DNA from 3 places in the Kluyvera sichuanensis genome. Region 2 is predicted to be linked to each of the others. Evidence: predicted binding sites of a transcription regulator. Region 2 holds the regulator's gene; each other region holds the start of a gene.
What was found. Region 2 encodes CRP, which controls carbon source genes, mostly activating them, when cyclic AMP is high. Its sites were predicted from a motif close to ATGTGANNNNNNTCACAT; they were not measured.
Positions count from the first base shown of each region.

Region 1 (6,127 bases), 2.0 Mb from region 2:
CCAGCAGCAAGACGGCGGTCTGAATAAAACCGCTGAGCGTCTGGCGCGCGTTGAGCTTTTCCAGCACGCGGTTCTCTGCGGCCTGGTTTTTATAAAGGTCAGATTCGTCCATTGTCGCCATCATGGTGGTTTCATTGACCGAAGGGCGCGGCTTTAGCGGCGTCGGCTCCTTCGGATGATGTCCTTGTATCTCTGGTTGCGTCGTCAAACGCAGTCGATTTTGTTTCATCTTACCTTCTTATTCTGGAGCTGCTGTCCCGGCAGCAGCTCCAACCCTATGGGCAACAACATTATTTCCGTTGCATGGCGTTATACACATTCGCTATCTGGGCGACAAGCGTTGGCTGGTCCTGCAGGCCGCAGACCTGGGTGACGGTGTGGGCGACGCCATTATCGCGCAGCAGGCTCGCCATTTCTTGCGCCTGCGGGTCATCGCCGCTGCGATAGCTTAACGCTGCCGCAATGCCCATCACCAGGTTGTTATGAGGCAGGCCGTATTCCAGCGTGCCGCGCAATGGCTTGATCAGACGGTCGCCTTCGCTGAGCTTGCGCAGCGGCTGACGGCCCACGCGCTCCACGTCGTCATGCAGGTACGGGTTTTCAAAGCGAGTCAGGATCTTCTCGATATAGGCCGCATGCTGCTCAGGGTTAAAGCCGTAGCGTTTGATCAGCACATCGCCGCTCTCCACCATCGCGCCTTTCACCACATCGCGAATGGCCGGGTCCAGAATGGCATCGCGAATCGTTTTATGCCCGGCCAGTTGACCAAGATAAGCGGTGATGGCGTGACCGGTATTGAGGGTAAACAGCTTACGCTCGATATAGGCCATCAGATTGCTGGTGGACTCCATACCGGCGATTTCCGGCAGTGCGCCTTTGAACTGCGTGCTGTCGACAATCCACTCGCTAAAGGTTTCCACGGTCACGTCCAACGGATCGTCGTTCGCCGCCGAACCCGGCGGTACGATACGGTCTACCGCAGAATCGACGAATCCAATATGTTCTTCCACCCAGCCGTGCAGCTCGGCGGGCATCGCCTGCAGCACGTGCTGTTTGAGCTGGCTGGTGCCGCGCACCATATTCTCGCAGGCGATGATATTCATCGGTTGATGATTACCGTTGTCATGGCGGGCAATCAGTCCCTGCGCCAGCGTACTGGCGATTTTGCTCAATACCTGTGGGCCCACGGCGGTGGTGATGATGTCGGCTTCAGCAATCTGCTGGATGGCATCCGGGCTGTTGCTGTGGATAGCGCTGACGCGGTTAACCTGCTCGATGCGGGCATTTTCACCCACCACGTTGACCTGATAGTGCTGCTGATGCGCCAACTGATCGACCAGCGGCTGGTTAACGTCGGCAAAGGTTAACTCTGCCTGGGCATCGGCCAGCAATTTACCGATAAATCCCCGACCAATATTCCCTGCACCAAAATGAATCGCTTTCATAAATCTGACCTCGAGAAAAACTTTCCATGTCAGGGGCGGCTCGCCCCTGAAGCCTTATGCTGCTTGTTCGCCGGACAGGATTTGTAGAATTTCCTGCACGCTGCTGGTTTGCGTCAGACGCTCAATCACGTCTTTATCATCCAGGGCGTTTGCTAAGCGGGCGATAACCTGTACGTGCTCGTTGTTGCGGGCGGCAATGCCGATAACCAGGCGGGCAATATCGTCCGGCTCATCGCCGAATCGAACGCCTTCTGGGTACTGGCAAATGACAATCCCGGTGCGCAGCACGCGGTCTTTGGCTTCTACGGTACCGTGCGGCACCGCGATGGATTCTCCCAGGTAAGTGGTGGTCAGCGCTTCACGCGCCAGCATGGCATCCACATAGTCCGGCTCAACGTAGCCGCCGGAGACCAGCATCTCACCGGCAAAGCGGATAGCCTGAGCCTTATTTTCAGCGGTCAGGTTGAGGAAAATGTTGTCCGCGCTGAGCTTAAACAGATTCTCATCGCGCTCGGTGCCGTCAAAAGCGTCATCGTTCGCCGCGATAATCGTCTGGTTAATGAGACGGCCATCGTTCGCGGCGGCAGGCAGTTTAGCTGCCAGCAGACGGGTGGTCAGGTCGGTATACAGGCCGCTATCAAGGAAGTTGGAGAGCGACATGTGCATCGCCTGTGGCGCAAAGCGCATGGCGCGTTCGGTTAAGTCCTGATGGGTAATCACCAGGTCAACGTCGTCAGGCAGGCTGTTAATGGCGCAGTTGCTCACCGAAATGTGGGTCAGGCCCGCATCTTTCACCTTTTTACGCAGCACGCCTGCGCCCAGTGCGCTGGAGCCCATACCCGCATCGCACGCCACGATGATTTTACGCACGTGGTGCAGATCTTTAGACAGGTCGAGCGTTTCGCTACGCATCGCTGGCTGCGGCAGTTCGCCGGAGGATTTACCGCCGGATTTAGACTGCTGCTTCAGGCTCTGCATGCGACGGGTGGCTTCGGCCAGACCGTTGCTCTCTTCATCGCCAACGCGAACGCGTTTCAGCAACATGGAGGCGGTCAGGAAAGAGACCAGCGTTGAGGCCAGAATTGACAGCACCACGCCAATAATAGAAGCCTTCGGCGTCATCAGCAGCACGGCAAAGATAGAGCCAGGAGAAGCCGGGGAGACCAGGCCAGCGTTGAACAGCGTCAGGGTAAAGACGCCGGTCATGCCGCCCAGAATCACCGCCAGCAGCAGACGTGGGTTCATCAGCACGTACGGGAAGTAGATTTCGTGGATACCGCCGAAGAAGTGAATAATCGCCGCACCGCCTGCAGACTGCTTGGCGCTGCCTTTACCAAAGAACATGTACGCCAGCAGCACGCCGAGGCCTGGGCCTGGGTTCGCTTCAATCAGGAAGAAGATAGATTTACCGGTTTCGGTGGCCTGCTGAATGCCCAGCGGTGAGAAGATACCGTGGTTAATCGCATTGTTGAGGAACAGAATTTTTGCCGGTTCAACAAAGATAGAGGTCAACGGCAGCAGGTTGTTCTGCACCATGACGTTAACGCCGGTTGCCAGCGCTTTAGAGAGCAACTCAACCATCGGGCCAATCGCCAGGAAGGCGAGCATCGCCAACAGCATGCCGATGATACCGGCTGAGAAGTTGTTCACCAGCATCTCAAAGCCGCTTTTGATTTTGCCGTCAACCCAGCGGTCGAAGCGTTTAATTGCCCAGCCGCCCAGTGGACCAGCAATCATTGCGCCCATAAACATTGGCATATCGGCGCCAACGATAACACCCATGGTAGTAATGGCACCGACCACGCCGCCGCGCTCGCCGCCGATAAGACGGCCGCCGGTATAACCGATTAACAGCGGCAGCAGATAGGTGATCATCGGGCCGACCAGTTTGGCTAACGTCTCGTTAGGGAGCCATCCGGTGGGAATAAACAGTGCAGTAATCAAACCCCAGGCAATGAATGCGCCAATATTGGGCATCACCATATTGCTGAGGAAGCGGCCAAAATTCTGTACCTTGACCTTGATATCTGGTGATAACATAAAAACACCCCTCGTGGTGCGCGTCTTAGATGCTGCGCGTCGTCATAGTTGTGATGGTTTCGCCAAAAACCATCCAGTCGTTCAGTATGCAAAATCGACTCTATCACGGCGTTTTCGTCTCGCGTACCCCGAGGGGTGTTTGTGATCTTGATCACTCTCACCACCCTATCAACAGGTCACTTTTGGTGATCGTTGTCACATAAAGTGGCTGTAAGTTGGCTACAAAGCGAAATTATGTCCTTTCCTGCCCTGTTTTTTGTGATTTAAATCACCTTTTTTATTGGCGTGTTTGTTTTTAAATTGTGATCAAATTCACAAGATAAATTTACATTCCCCTCACACTCCTGCGCTTTCCTGTTATGCACAGGCGTTTACGTTAGAAAATTACAGCGCTCCGCCATCAGCGACAAAAAAGCCCTGCGAGGTTTCCCAGGCAGGGCGTGAATGGATTAGGGGGCGATTAGCTGAACAGAGCGGTGATGGATGCGCTGCCGAGGCTATGGAAGTGCACGTTGAAGCCGACCATCGCGCCGCTGGCGCCTTCATCAACGTCAATGCTCTCAACGTCCATCGCATGGACGGTGAAGATATAACGGTGGGTTTCGCCTTTTGGCGGTGCCGCGCCGCCGTAGCCCGCTTTACCGAAGTCGGTACGGGTTTGCAGGGCGCCTGCCGGTAACCCGACCAGACCAGAGCCTGCACCGGTTGGCAGTTCACGGGTGTCGGCTGGAATATTGGCAACGATCCAGTGCCACCAACCGGAGCCGGTTGGGGCATCCGGATCGTAGCAGGTTACGACAAAGCTTTTGGTGCCCGCAGGAACGTCTTCCCAGGCCAGATGGGGAGAAAGGTTTTCGCCATCGTAGCCCATGCCGTTGAACACCTGGCGATGAGGGAGCTTTTCACCGTCACGCAGGTCGTGGCTGACTAATTTCATCAACTGCCTCCTTTGTTAATCAACTGATTAACAAAGGAGTGTAGCGGTAACGTGGGGAGATTACCGCAGCTTATTGGATAAAAAATGTTTCCTGCTCAACCGCGAGACATATCGCCCGCGTCAGACGCGTCAGCTGCTGCGGCGTAATAGGGTACGGTGGCATCAGATAAATCAGGCGGTCAAACGGACGGATCCACACCCCTTGTTCGACGAAGAAGCGCTGGAGCAGAGCCGGGTTCACCGGATAGCGCGTCTCGACGACGCCAATGGCCCCCAGCACGCGGACATCGGCGACCAGCGGTGCGTCGGCGGCCGGAGCGAGTTCGCGCTTGAGCTGACGTTCAATTGCCGCCACCTGCGTTTGCCACTCGCCGCTCTCCAGCAGCGCCAGGCTTTCAGTGGCGACGGCGCAGGCCAGCGGGTTGCCCATAAAGGTCGGGCCGTGCATAAAGCAGCCCGCTTCACCGTTGCTGATGGTCTCGGCAACCTCACGGGTGGTGATCGCGGCGGAGAGGGTCATGGTACCGCCGGTTAGCGCTTTTCCGAGACACAGAATATCGGCGCTGATGCCCGCATGATCGCAGGCAAAGAGCTTGCCGGTACGGCCAAAGCCGGTGGCAATTTCATCGGCAATCAGCAGGATCCCTTCGCGATCGCACATCTTACGAATTCGTTTGAGCCACTCCGGATGGTACATCCGCATGCCGCCCGCGCCCTGAACCACAGGCTCAAGAATAACGGCGGCAATCTCGTGGCGATGCGCAGCCATCAGACGAGCAAAGGCCACCATATCGTACTCGTCAAACTCCCCGTCAAAGCGGCTATGCGGCGCGGGCGCGAAGAGGTTCTCCGGCAGGTAGCCCTTCCACAGGCTGTGCATCGAGTTATCCGGGTCGCACACCGACATCGCGCCAAAGGTATCGCCGTGATAGCCGTTGCGGAAGGTCAGGAAACGCTGGCGCGACTCGCCTTTGGCTTGCCAGTACTGCAACGCCATTTTCATTGCCACTTCCACCGCCACCGAACCTGAGTCAGCAAGGAACACGCACTCCAGCGGCTCCGGGGTCATCGCCACCAGTTTACGGCACAACGCCACGGCGGAAGGGTGGGTAATACCGCCAAACATCACGTGCGACATCTGGTCGATCTGCGTCTTCATCGCCGCGTTCAGACGTGGGTGGTTGTAGCCGTGAATGGCGGCCCACCACGAGGACATACCGTCCACCAGATGCTCGCCGCTGGCGAGGTGCAGCTCGCAGCCCTCGGCGGAAACTACCGGGTAGACCGGCAGCGGTTTAGTCATTGAGGTATAGGGATGCCAGATATGGCGGCTATCGAAGGCAAGATCGTCCGTTGTCATAATCGACTTGTAAACCATTTTGAAAAGTTTTAGGTTTACGAGTATAAACCGAACCGAAAATTAACAAAACCCCGGAGAAGCCAATGGCTAACCCTTTACGCTGGACAATGTCGCAGGTCACCGCTCTTTTCGATAAACCGCTGCTCGATTTACTGTTTGAAGCTCAACAGGTTCACCGCCAGCACTTCGACCCTCGGCAGGTGCAGGTGAGCACGCTGTTGTCGATCAAAACCGGCGCGTGCCCGGAAGACTGCAAATACTGCCCGCAGAGCTCACGCTACAAAACCGGGCTGGAAACCGAACGCCTGATGGAAGTGGAGCAGGTGCTGGAATCGGCGCGCAAAG
Region 1 covers NZ_CP162271.1:170,768-176,894, forward strand. Annotated here, with positions in the region: gene AB2B48_RS00845 (MltR family transcriptional regulator) at 1-229, opposite strand, end outside; gene AB2B48_RS00850 (mannitol-1-phosphate 5-dehydrogenase) at 291-1,445, opposite strand; gene AB2B48_RS00855 (PTS mannitol transporter subunit IICBA) at 1,500-3,485, opposite strand; gene AB2B48_RS00860 (kinase inhibitor) at 3,946-4,422, opposite strand; gene bioA (adenosylmethionine--8-amino-7-oxononanoate transaminase) at 4,493-5,782, opposite strand; gene bioB (biotin synthase BioB) at 5,866-6,127, shown strand, end outside.
Region 1: AB2B48_RS00855 (PTS mannitol transporter subunit IICBA) is a predicted target of CRP. The motif match lies at 3,625-3,642, and genes of this name have one in related genera.

Region 2 (6,127 bases):
GCTCGCCCCGGTATAGAGGTTACCTTTGCGGTCGGCTTTAAAACCGGCAATCAGCGCGACGTTCGGCGACAGGTCAACGTACAGACGGGAATAGAGTTCGATGTAGGTATGGATGGCACCGATTTCCAGCAGGCCATCTTCCAGCAGCTGCGAAATACGCAGGCTTTGGGTACCGGAGAAGGAGAAGTCCAGCTTGCGGGCGATCCCTTTTTCGAAGATATCCAGATGCTCGCTGCGGCCGACGCTCGGCATGATCATGTGCAGGTCGTGCACAATCTGTGGGTTAACCTCGGCCAGCATGCGGGACAAAAAGTCTGCCTGCTTTTGGTTATTCCCTTCTAATACCACGCGGTCACCCGGCGCGATCAGTTTTTCCAGCATTGCGGTCAGGTCTGCGGTCGGCAGAACCTTGCCCTGCACCGGTACGGAAGCCAGACGTCGCTGTTTTTCGGTGCGACGTGTGTTCCAGACGCGTGCTGGTGTTTGCCCAGATAACATTATTAACCTCCTGATTCAGCTAATCATTTTGATTGCTTAACACTGAAAAGATTGTGCACCCTGGCGAGAAAGTCATCAATTAAGCGTAGGAAAGAATCATTAGCCTGAGAGTAATAATTGAAGTAACAATTTGTGATTAAGATCAGATCCTGGCGGGATAAAAACGACTACCGATGCCTCATTTTCATAAACACGATGGCAAAGTGACGGTATAGTAGGCGCAGATTCCAGGTAAACATCGCCGAGTTATGACTGAAACAACCCACCACGATCTCAGTATCGACACCTCCAGCAGCGCGGACTTCGTCCCCATGCGCGGTATCAGCAACCGTCATCTTCAGACCATGCTGCCGCGGCTGCTTCGTCGAAAACTGCAATTCACCCCGCACTGGCAACGCCTTGAGTTGCCGGACGGCGACTTCGTCGATTTAGCGTGGAGTGAAGACCCGGCGGGTGCGCTGCATAAGCCTCGTCTGGTGGTGTTTCATGGTCTGGAGGGCAGCCTACACAGCCCGTACGCGCATGGCCTGATTAACGCGGCGAAAGAACAGGGCTGGCTGGGCGTGGTGATGCATTTTCGCGGCTGCAGCGGTGAGCCGAACCGCCTGAACCGGATTTATCACTCAGGTGAAACGGAAGACGGTACCTGGTTCCTGAACTGGCTGCAGCGTGAATATGGTAAAGCACCAACGGCGGCGGTCGGGTACTCGCTTGGCGGCAATATGCTGGCCTGCCTGCTGGCCAAAGAAGGTGATGACGTGCCGATAGATGCGGCAGTGATTGTCTCCGCGCCATTTATGCTGGAAGCCTGCAGCTACCATATGGATAAAGGCTTCTCGCGAGTCTATCAGCGCTACCTACTGAACCTGCTGAAAGGCAACGCCGCCCGTAAGCTTAAAGCCTATCCCGGCTCGCTGCCGGTGGATCTGCGTCAGCTGAAAAGCATGCGCCGCATCCGCGAGTTCGACGATTCGATCACCTCGAAGATCCACGGCTTCGCCGACGCGATCGATTACTACCGTCAATGTAGTGCGATGCCGATCTTAAGCAAAATCACCAAGCCGACGCTGATCATCCACTCAAAAGACGATCCGTTTATGGACCATCACTCTATTCCTGCCCAGGAAGAGTTGCCGGATAACGTCGTCTACCAGCTTACTGAGTACGGCGGCCATGTCGGGTTTATCGGCGGTACCCTGCGTCACCCGGAAATGTGGCTGGAAAAACGCATCCCCGACTGGCTGATGCCGTGGCTAGGAGCAAAAGCATGATGATTCCCTGGCAGGATATCGACCCGGAGACGCTGGATAATCTGATTGAAAGCTTTGTCTTGCGCGAAGGCACTGATTATGGTGAATATGAACGTTCACTTGCGCAAAAGGTCGCCGACGTCAAACACCAGCTACAAACAGGCGAAGCGGTGCTGGTCTGGTCTGAGCTTCACGAGACCGTCAACATCATGCCCCGTAACCAATTTCGCGGTTAACTATACTCTAACGATAGGGAGCGTTTTACCCGCTTCCGTTGTCGTCTGTTCAGGGAGTTATTCGCATGTCTGCCAAACATCCGGTCATTGCCGTTACCGGCTCCAGCGGAGCAGGAACCACCACCACCAGCCTCGCGTTTCGTAAAATCTTTGCTCAGCTCAACCTGCGCGCGGCGGAAGTCGAAGGCGACAGCTTTCACCGCTATACCCGTCCGGAAATGGATATGGCTATCCGCAAGGCCCGTGACCTTGGCCGCCATATCAGCTACTTCGGCCCGGATGCCAACGACTTTGGCCTGCTGGAACAGACCTTTCGCGACTACGGCCTGAACGGGCAAGGGAAATCGCGTAAATACCTGCATACCTACGACGAGGCGGTGCCGTGGAACCAGGTGCCCGGTACGTTTACGCCGTGGCAGCCGCTGCCGGAACCGACCGATGTGCTGTTCTATGAAGGACTGCACGGTGGCGTCGTTACCCCGCAGCACGATGTGGCTCGCCATGTTGATCTGTTGGTCGGCGTGGTACCGATTGTTAACCTGGAGTGGATTCAGAAGATGATCCGCGACACCAGCGAGCGCGGTCACTCTCGTGAGGCAGTGATGGATTCGGTGGTGCGGTCGATGGAAGACTACATCAACTTCATTACCCCGCAGTTCTCCCGCACTCATATCAACTTCCAGCGCGTGCCGACGGTCGACACCTCTAACCCATTTGCGGCCAAAAGCATTCCGTCGCTGGACGAGAGTTTCGTGGTGATTCACTTCCGTAATCTCGACCACATCGACTACCCGTGGCTACTGGCCATGTTGCAGGGTTCATTTATCTCGCATATGAATACGCTGGTCGTTCCCGGTGGGAAGATGGGGCTGGCGATGGAATTAATCATGACGCCGCTGGTGCAGCGTCTGATGGAAGGTCGGAACTAGCATCAAGACCAGGTAGCCCGGACGAGGCGCGCGAGCACCGACGCCGGGAATGGCCCCGGCGTTACTACGTTCGGCCGGGCTACGTCTGGCATGTAATCAGCCTTCAATCACTTCGTAAGAGTGAGTGATGTTCACCGCTTTTTCGAGCATCAGCGCAACCGAGCAGTATTTCTCAGCAGAGAGATCGACCGCACGCGATACCGCCGCATCCTTCAACGCTTTACCGGTGACGATAAAGTGCAGGTTGATGTGCGTAAACAGACGCGGGGCTTCTTCACGACGCTCGGAGGTGAGCTTCACTTCGCAGTCGGTCACGTCATTGCGACCTTTTTGCAGGATGGAGACCACGTCAATCGCGCTGCAACCGCCGGCGGCCATCAGCACCACTTCCATCGGGCTTGGCGCTTTATCGCCAGAGTTACCGTCCATCAAAATTTGGTGGCCTGAAGCTGACTCACCGAGGAAGGTTAACCCCTCAACCCATTTCACACGCGCTTGCATAATATTTAACTCCCAGGTTGCAATTTTCTTCTCAGATTACGCGCACATAACAATTCTCGCAATGGAAGGCGATCGACGTCATGCTGAAGCGAGACACCAGGAGACACACGGCAAAAGCTATGCTAAAACAGTCAGGATGCTACGGTAATACATAAACGTACTGCATGTATGCAGAGGACATCACATTACAGGCTGCGACCCTATTCGACAGCCGACTTCCCAGGTAACGGGAAGGATACTATTGCAACCAGTGGCTGCAATGTTTTTGCCGCTGGGAAGAGCTTATAACAGAGGATAACCGCGCATGGTGCTTGGCAAACCGCAAACAGACCCTACTCTCGAATGGTTCTTGTCTCATTGCCATATTCATAAGTACCCATCGAAGAGCACGCTGATTCACCAGGGTGAAAAAGCAGAGACGCTGTATTACATCGTAAAAGGCTCCGTGGCTGTACTCATCAAGGACGAAGAAGGCAAAGAGATGATCCTCTCTTACCTCAACCAGGGCGATTTTATCGGCGAGCTGGGTCTGTTCGAAGAAGGCCAGGAACGCAGCGCATGGGTACGAGCAAAAACCGCTTGTGAAGTTGCTGAAATCTCTTATAAAAAATTCCGTCAGCTGATCCAGGTTAACCCGGACATTCTGATGCGTCTCTCTTCTCAGATGGCGCGTCGTCTGCAGGTCACTTCCGAAAAAGTCGGTAACCTGGCCTTCCTGGACGTTACCGGTCGTATCGCACAGACCCTGCTGAACCTGGCAAAACAGCCTGATGCGATGACCCACCCAGACGGTATGCAGATTAAAATCACCCGTCAGGAAATCGGTCAGATCGTTGGCTGCTCCCGTGAAACCGTGGGCCGTATTCTGAAAATGCTGGAAGATCAGAACCTGATCTCCGCGCACGGCAAAACCATTGTCGTTTACGGTACCCGCTAATCCGGCCCAAAATGGCGTATTGTGAAAGCAATACGCCATTTTTGTTTTCCCCCTATGTGGCGCAGGCTGATTTACCACCCGGAAGTCAACTATGCACTGCGGCAAACGCTGGTGTTATGCCTGCCGGTTGCCATCGGGCTGCTTCTCGGCCACCTCCAGCAAGGTCTGCTGTTCTCCTTAGTGCCCGCCTGCTGCAATATCGCTGGCCTCGACACGCCGCATAAACGCTTTTTTAAGCGCCTGATTATTGGCGGCTGCCTGTTTGCTGGCTGTAGCCTTGCCGTACAGCTGCTGCTGGAACACGACATTTCCCTACCGTTGATTCTCACCGGGCTGGCGCTGCTGCTGGGCGTCACGGCGGAAATCAGCGCGCTGCACGGGCGGCTGCTGCCTGCCTCGCTGATTGCTTCCATCTTTACCCTAAGCCTGGCGGGTAATATGCCCATCTGGGAGCCATTGCTGCTCTACGCGCTGGGCACGCTCTGGTACGGGCTGTTTAACTGGTGGTGGTTCTGGATGTGGCGCGAACAGCCGCTGCGGGAATCGCTGAGCCTGCTCTATCGCCAGCTTGCCGAATACTGCGAGGCTAAATATAGCCTGCTGACCCAGCACACCGACCCGAGCACCGCGCTGCCGCCGCTGCTGACTCGCCAGCAGAAAGTGGTGGATCTGATTTCCCAATGCTATCAGCAGTTGCACATGCTTGCGGCTAACCAGCACAACGACTACAAGCGCCTGCTGCGCGCCTTCCAGGTGGGGCTCGATTTACAGGAGCATATCTCCGTCAGCCTGCACCAACCGGAAGAGGTACAAAAGCTGGTTGAACGCAGCCACGCCGAAGCGGTGATCCGCTGGAACGCCCAGACCGTCGCGGCACGCCTGAGGGTACTGGCAGACGATATTCTCTATCACCGCTACCCGACTCGCTTCAATATGGATAAGCAGATCGGCGCGCTGGAAAAAATTGCCGACCAGCATCCGGATAACCCGGTCGGCCAGTTCTGCGCCTGGCACTTCAGCCGTATCGCCCGCGTGCTGCGCTCCCAGCGACCGCTCTACCCGCGTGACCTGATGGCCGATAAACAGCGCCGCCTGCCGCTATTCCCGGCGCTTAAAAACTACCTGTCGCTGAAATCCCCGGCCCTGCGCAACGCCGCCCGGCTCAGCGTGATGCTGAGCATCGCCAGCCTGATGGGCGCAGCGCTGCACCTACCGAAGCCTTACTGGATCCTGATGACGGTGCTGCTGGTCACGCAGAACGGCTACGGCGCAACCCGCGTACGTATATTCCACCGCGCGGCGGGCACGCTGGCGGGGCTGGTGATTGCCGCCGTCGTCCTGCACTTCCATGCGCCGGAAGGGCTGGCGCTGACAGGCATGCTTATCGTCACGCTGGGGAGTTACCTGATCATCCGTCGCCACTACGGCTGGGCCACCGTTGGCTTTACTATCACTGCCGTGTATACCCTGCAGATTCTGACGCTGAACGGCGAGCAGTTCATCGTCGCCCGCTTTATCGACACCATCATCGGCTGCCTGATTGCCTTTGGCGGCATGATCTGGCTCTGGCCACAGTGGCAAAGCGGCCAGCTGCGGCAAAACGCTCAGGCGGCGCTGGAGGCAGACCAGGAGGCCATTCGTCTCATCTTAAGCCCCGACCCGCAGGCACCGAAGCTTGCCTACCAGCGGATGCGCGTCAACCAGGCACACAACACGCTCTTCAACACGCTGAATCAGGCCATGCAGGAGCCGGGCTTCAACTCGCGTTATCTGGCA
Region 2 covers NZ_CP162271.1:3,292,093-3,298,219, forward strand. Annotated here, with positions in the region: gene mdcA (malonate decarboxylase subunit alpha) at 1-498, opposite strand, end outside; gene AB2B48_RS15965 (hydrolase) at 747-1,769, shown strand; gene AB2B48_RS15970 (YheU family protein) at 1,766-1,984, shown strand; gene AB2B48_RS15975 (phosphoribulokinase) at 2,050-2,913, shown strand; gene AB2B48_RS15980 (OsmC family protein) at 3,010-3,414, opposite strand; gene crp (cAMP-activated global transcriptional regulator CRP) at 3,719-4,351, shown strand; gene AB2B48_RS15990 (YccS/YhfK family putative transporter) at 4,406-6,127, shown strand, end outside.

Region 3 (6,127 bases), 2.0 Mb from region 2:
CGTGGATCGTCTGGTCGTTGGTTTCATTTTCCTGCCCGAGAGATGTCGTTGTGCGTTTTTTTGTTATCGCTTTCACAAATATCACGCCATAAGCGGCTTGTATACCTGAGCGCGTGTCGGGAAGTGCGATTTCAGCCCGCCAGAAATAATGATCTATTCCTGGGCTGAATTTTTCGTTACTTTGAATGTGTTTACATAAATTTAATAAACGGTGGGGCGTGTATGACGCGTAAAGATGGGCTGCTGGCGCTGCTGGTGGTCGTAGTATGGGGACTGAATTTTGTGGTGATTAAGGTGGGGCTGCACGGCATGCCGCCGCTGCTGCTGGCGGGATTACGCTTCCTGTTCGTCGCCTTCCCGGCGCTGTTCTTTGTCCCACGACCTCGCGTACCACTGCCGCTGCTACTGGGCTATGCGCTGACCATCAGCTTCGGTCAGTTTGCCTTCCTGTTCTGCGCGATTAACTTTGGTATGCCAGCCGGGCTGGCGTCGCTGGTGCTGCAGGCGCAGGCCTTCTTTACCATTATTCTTGGCGCGTTTGTCTTTGGCGAGCGCCTGCAGCGCAAGCAGCTGGTAGGGATTTCGCTGGCGGTATTCGGTGTGCTGGTGCTGATTGAAACCAGTATGACCGGGCAACATGTGCAACTGCTGGGCTTTATGCTGACGCTGGGTGCGGCGCTGTGCTGGGCATGCGGCAATATCTTCAACAAAAAGATCATGCTGCATCCATCGAAAACCGGCGTGATGTCGCTGGTGGTCTGGAGCGCGCTGATTCCGATTGTGCCGTTTATGCTGAGTTCGTGGATTTTCGAAGGCCCGCAACTGATGGCGCAGAGCCTGATTCATATTGATCTCACTACCGTGCTGTCACTGGCCTATCTCTCCTTTATTGCCAGTATTGTGGGTTACGGGATTTGGGGTTCGCTGCTTGGACGTTATGAAACCTGGCGCGTGGCGCCGCTGTCGCTTCTGGTGCCGGTGGTGGGGCTCGCCAGCGCGTCGCTGCTGCTCGGTGAGACGCTGTCGGTGATGCAACTGGCAGGGGCGTTGCTGATTATGGCCGGGTTGCTGATCAACGTCTTTGGCCTGCGTATTCCGGGGTTGCGTCGGGCGGTGAGGGGATAACGGGATAAAAAAAGCCCCGCCGAAGCGGGGCAATAACGTTTAGCGATTTTTATCGTTGTAGTACGGTACGCCCAGTTCATCTGATTTATCGCTACCGGCGGCCATATGATTAAAATCAAACGGCGACTGGTTGCTGGCAGATGGCATCAGCATGTCCTGATGGGCGTGATTTTGTGCCGGTAGTTGTTCCGCATAGCTTGCGCTTGCGGCCATCGTCAGGGCGACGAAAGCAACGGCAGCGAACAGTTTCATTATTTCCTCGATACGTCTTTTTGCAGGCGATTAACAGACACAGTGATTAATAGGGAACAGGTAGCGAGAATCCTCGCGCATATTGGTCACGCGGTACTTGTGCGGTGGCACATCAAAGTAGTTTTTAAACGTCCGCGTCAGCGTCTGCTGCGATTCAAAACCGTAACGTTCGGCCAGATAGAGAATCGGCTCGTTGCCTTCTTTTAACTTCTGGGCGATTTCCGTCAGTTTACGGGTGCGAATGTACTGACCTAATGAATGACCGGTCTCTTTTTTGAACATCCGCTGCAGGTGCCATTTTGAGTAACCGGAACGCTCAGACACTTTCTCAAGTGACAGAGGGGATTCCAGGTTATCTTCGATCCAGTCCAAAATGCTATGAATAGTAATAGCGTCAGTGTTACGTCTGGACATCGTCTTACCTCTTCTTCTGTTTACGGCAATATTTTTTTAAGGAGAAGTTCGAGCGTCGCAACTTCATTTGCCGTTAAGTTTTTTGTTAATTCCTGGTGCAGGTTTTGCCCAACGAGCAGGTGGCATTGTTCACAAATGGCTGCGCCTTCTGGCGTCAGCTGAATCAATACCCCACGTTTGTCATTTGGATTGGGTAACCGGGCTATCCAGCCCCGACACAACAAACGATCAAGCATGCGGGTGAGCGCGCCCAGATCCACCGAAAGGGTCTTTTTCAACTCCACGGGGGTGATACTGCCCTGGCAACGGATAGAGCAAAGCACTCTGAATTGCGAGGCGGTAATCTCTTCTGGCGATAAATGCTCGTTGAGTAAGCGATCTTTTTTCTGGTTAACCATGTGAATCAGGTGCCCAAGTGGAATCATTTCATTGAAGAGATTGCTTGTGCTGTTCACAATGGTTGCCCTGGCAAGTACTTTAGTTGCGGTGGATATTATTTCTCACGCAATCATAAGTCAACTGAATGGATTGAGTGATGCCACGAATTGCTAAAACGGTTCAGACAGCCACAAATAGGATATCCTGTACTTAACCTGCCCGAAGCCAGATATGCTGCGCTGGTGAGGAATGGCCTGGTGTACAGCATGTTATTTTTCGTTAAACAGACAGGATTTTGGGACGCTTATGAAGGAACTTATTCAGGCAATAGGGCTTGGGCTGGTGGTATTGCTGCCGCTGGCTAACCCTTTAACGACCGTGGCGCTGTTCCTTGGGCTCTCCGGCAATATGAACAACGCAGAGCGTAACCGGCAGTCGCTGATGGCCTCGGTGTACGTCTTCGCTATCATGATGGTGGCCTATTATGCGGGCCAGGTGGTGATGAATACATTCGGTATATCAATACCTGGGCTGCGTATTGCCGGTGGGCTGATCGTGGCCTTTATCGGTTTCCGCATGCTGTTCCCGCAGCAGAAGGCGCATGACTCGCCGGAAGCGCGCAGCAAATCAGAAGAACTGGAAGACGAACCGACGGCGAACATCGCCTTTGTCCCGCTTGCCATGCCTAGCACCGCAGGCCCAGGGACGATTGCGATGATCATCAGTTCTGCATCGACGGTTAAGCACGGGGCGAATTTCCCTGACTGGGTGATTCTGGTCGCGCCGCCGATTATCTTTGCGCTGGTGGGCATTATCTTGTGGGGATGCTTACGTAGCTCAGGGGCGATTATGCGTCTGGTCGGGAAAGGGGGGATTGAAGCGATTTCCCGTCTGATGGGCTTCCTGCTGGTGTGTATGGGCGTGCAGTTTATTATTAACGGCGTGCTGGAAATTATTACGACCTATCACGCGTAAGGTTCCCGGCGTCGCTGCGCTCGGCCGGGCTACCAATCTGAACGTAGCCCGGCCAAGCGCAGCGACGCCGGGAAGCACATCAATGCTGATGCGCCTGTTCCTCTAACGATGCCGATGGCCAGCGGCGGAAAATCATCACCGACCAGACAAGCGCCGCCAGCGCCGGTGCCGCACCCACATAGCCGATAGATGACATCGACAGATGGGTGCTTATCTGGCTACCCAGCAGCGCCCCGGCACCAATCCCGATATTGAAAATCCCGGAGAACAGCGACATTGCTACGTCGGTGGCATCCGGCGCCAGCGCCAGCACTTTCACCTGCATTCCCAGACCGATCACCATAATGGCAATACCCCAGAAGATGCTGAGCACGGCGAGGTGAGTGGCATCCTGCGCGGCGGGAAGCAGCAACAGCAGGCAGACCAGCAGCAGGCCAATGGCACCGTTGATCAACCCTGACGAATGTTTATTGCCGAGCTTACTGAAGATAATGCTACCGATAATCCCCGCGCCGCCCAGCACCAGCAGCAGAATGGTGGCAAAGTTGCCGCTCAGCCCAGCCACCGTCTGCACAAAGGGTTCAATATAGCTGTAGGCGGTGTAATGGGCGGTCACCACCACCACGGTCAGCAGATAGATGCTCATCAGCGCCGGACGACGGAACAGCACCGGCAGGCTTTTCAGCGAACCGGAATGTTCACTCGGCAGCTTAGGCAGCAGCTTAATCAGCGCCAGCATGGTGATGAGCGCACCCACGCCGATGGCGAAGAAGGTGGTTCGCCAGCCGAAGTATTGCCCCACGATACGACCAATCGGAATGCCGAAGACCATTGCCAACGCCGTGCCGGTCGCAATCAGGCTCAGCGCTTGTGCGCGCTTACCGGCAGGTGCCATACGAATCGCCAGAGAGGCGGTAATTGACCAGAACACCGCATGGGCAAAAGCAATTCCGATTCGGCTTATCACCAGTACGGTGAAGTTCCACGCGAGGAACGACAGCACGTGGCTGGCAATGAACAGAATAAAAAGCCCGATCAGCAATTTACGCCGTTCCATCTGGCTGGTCAGCAGCATAAACGGCAGCGACATCAGCGCGACCACCCAGGCGTAGATGGTCAGCATGATCCCGACCTGCGCTGTCTGCATGCCAAAACTGCTGGCGATGTCGGAGAGCAGCCCAACCGGGACGAATTCAGTGGTATTGAAGATAAAAGCAGCGATAGCCAGCGTGACTACCCGAAGCCACGCGATCCGACGAGAGACCGTGTTTGTTGTCATAAAAATGCACCGGGAGCGTTAAAGAAAGGAACAGATAAGCGATCTTAAAGCGATTTTTGCGACAAATACAATTATTTTGTGATTAACCTCTCATTTTTATAATTGTGTGACGGTGTCACTTTTTAGCGCCAGAAAGCGAGTTGCCGGTATTCATTTTTTATGTCAGTTTGCTATCTCGCACATATGATTCAGGGGATCCGCATGCACGAGATTGATTTTTATATGGTTGATGCCTTCAGCGACCATGCTTTCGGTGGTAACGCGGCGGCGGTTTGTCTGCTTGACGACTGGTTGCCCGATGAGACGTTGTTGAAAATGGCCCGTCAGCATAATCAATCGGAAACGGCGTTTATTGTTAAGCAGCACGGTGGTTTTGCCCTGCGCTGGTTTACCACCCAAAATGAAGTTAACCTCTGTGGCCACGCGACGCTTGCCAGCGCTCACGTGGTGTTTCAGCACCTTCATTACCCTGATGAACGCGTCCATTTCGACACCTTGTCCGGCCGCTTAACCGTCTCGCGCCGCGACGAATGGCTCACGCTGGATTTCCCTGCTGGTGCCACCCAGAACGCCACGCCTCCTGCGGACATGCTGCATGCGCTGGGTATTACCCACTACCTGAATGCCCGCAAAGGCCGCGCCTGGGTGATTGAGCTGGAAAACCGGCAGCAGGTTGAAGCGCTGAAACCCAATATCAGCGCCATGATCCCCGGTGAACATAAAGTGTCCGTCACCGCTGCGGGCGACGGTGATTATGATTTTGTTAGCCGCTTCTTCTCACCGGGTGAAGCGGTATGGGAAGACCCGGTCACCGGCTCCGCACACACCATGTTAATTCCGTACTGGGGCGAAAAGCTCGGTAAAACCCGAATGCTGGCGCGTCAGGTATCCGCGCGCGGTGGGGATGTACGCTGTGAATGGGTGGGTGAGCGGGTATTGATGAGCGGGGTGGCGAGAACTTATTTACAAGGGAAAGTGCTGCTGGATTAAGCTAGCCTCATTGGTCTTCACCTCCTATTGAGGAAGTTTCAGGAACAATGTCCGCTGCTGAGTTTGTGATGGTTTGAAGCCATGATGAATATAGAAGTTTTTGGCTTCTTCCGTAAGCGCGTGAACCATAATTGCACGAACACCAATATTCTCGGCTACCCGATAGCAACGAAGCACTGCGTCATGCAGTAAATCAGCACCAAGCCCATTTCCACGGAACGAGACATCGACAGCCAGACGGGCAAGTATAATGACAGGAATGGGATCTGGCATGTTACGCCGAAGGCTGCCTGTCGCTTCTGTATGGTTGACGCTCCCGGTGGCCAGAGAATAAAAGCCGGCTATTTGTTTCGTATCCTTCTTACAAACCACAAACGTTCTGGCCGCTCCGAGAGCCTGATTTTTGACGCCCCTTTGCTTTAACCAGTCATCAAGCACGGCTTCACCGCTGACAAACTCTGCGGTCTGGTGAAAGGTGGATAAAGGTTCTGGTGCTGTTACACGTCCCACTGCGGTTTCCTTGCCAGCAGTTTTTCGATAACGGGATCAGCGGTGACCGGTGCATCAATCATATCGATGAACTCTGCGTATTGCTCATCGTTAAAATTGAAGACGCGGCGGTCGAGAATAACATCTTCGGCAGCCTTACAGGCCATTTCCAGAATGAAATCTGTACGTGATTTGTGAAGGATATCCGCAGCAGCATCAATAAGT
Region 3 covers NZ_CP162271.1:1,263,327-1,269,453, reverse strand. Annotated here, with positions in the region: gene ydeE (efflux MFS transporter YdeE) at 1-27, opposite strand, end outside; gene eamA (O-acetylserine/cysteine exporter) at 223-1,125, shown strand; gene marB (multiple antibiotic resistance protein MarB) at 1,165-1,377, opposite strand; gene marA (MDR efflux pump AcrAB transcriptional activator MarA) at 1,408-1,791, opposite strand; gene marR (multiple antibiotic resistance transcriptional regulator MarR) at 1,812-2,246, opposite strand; gene AB2B48_RS06290 (MarC family NAAT transporter) at 2,476-3,144, shown strand; gene AB2B48_RS06285 (sugar transporter) at 3,224-4,423, opposite strand; gene AB2B48_RS06280 (PhzF family phenazine biosynthesis protein) at 4,625-5,413, shown strand; gene AB2B48_RS06275 (GNAT family N-acetyltransferase) at 5,438-5,923, opposite strand; gene AB2B48_RS06270 (DUF1778 domain-containing protein) at 5,911-6,127, opposite strand, start outside.
Region 3: AB2B48_RS06285 (sugar transporter) is a predicted target of CRP. The motif match lies at 4,500-4,517, and genes of this name have one in related genera.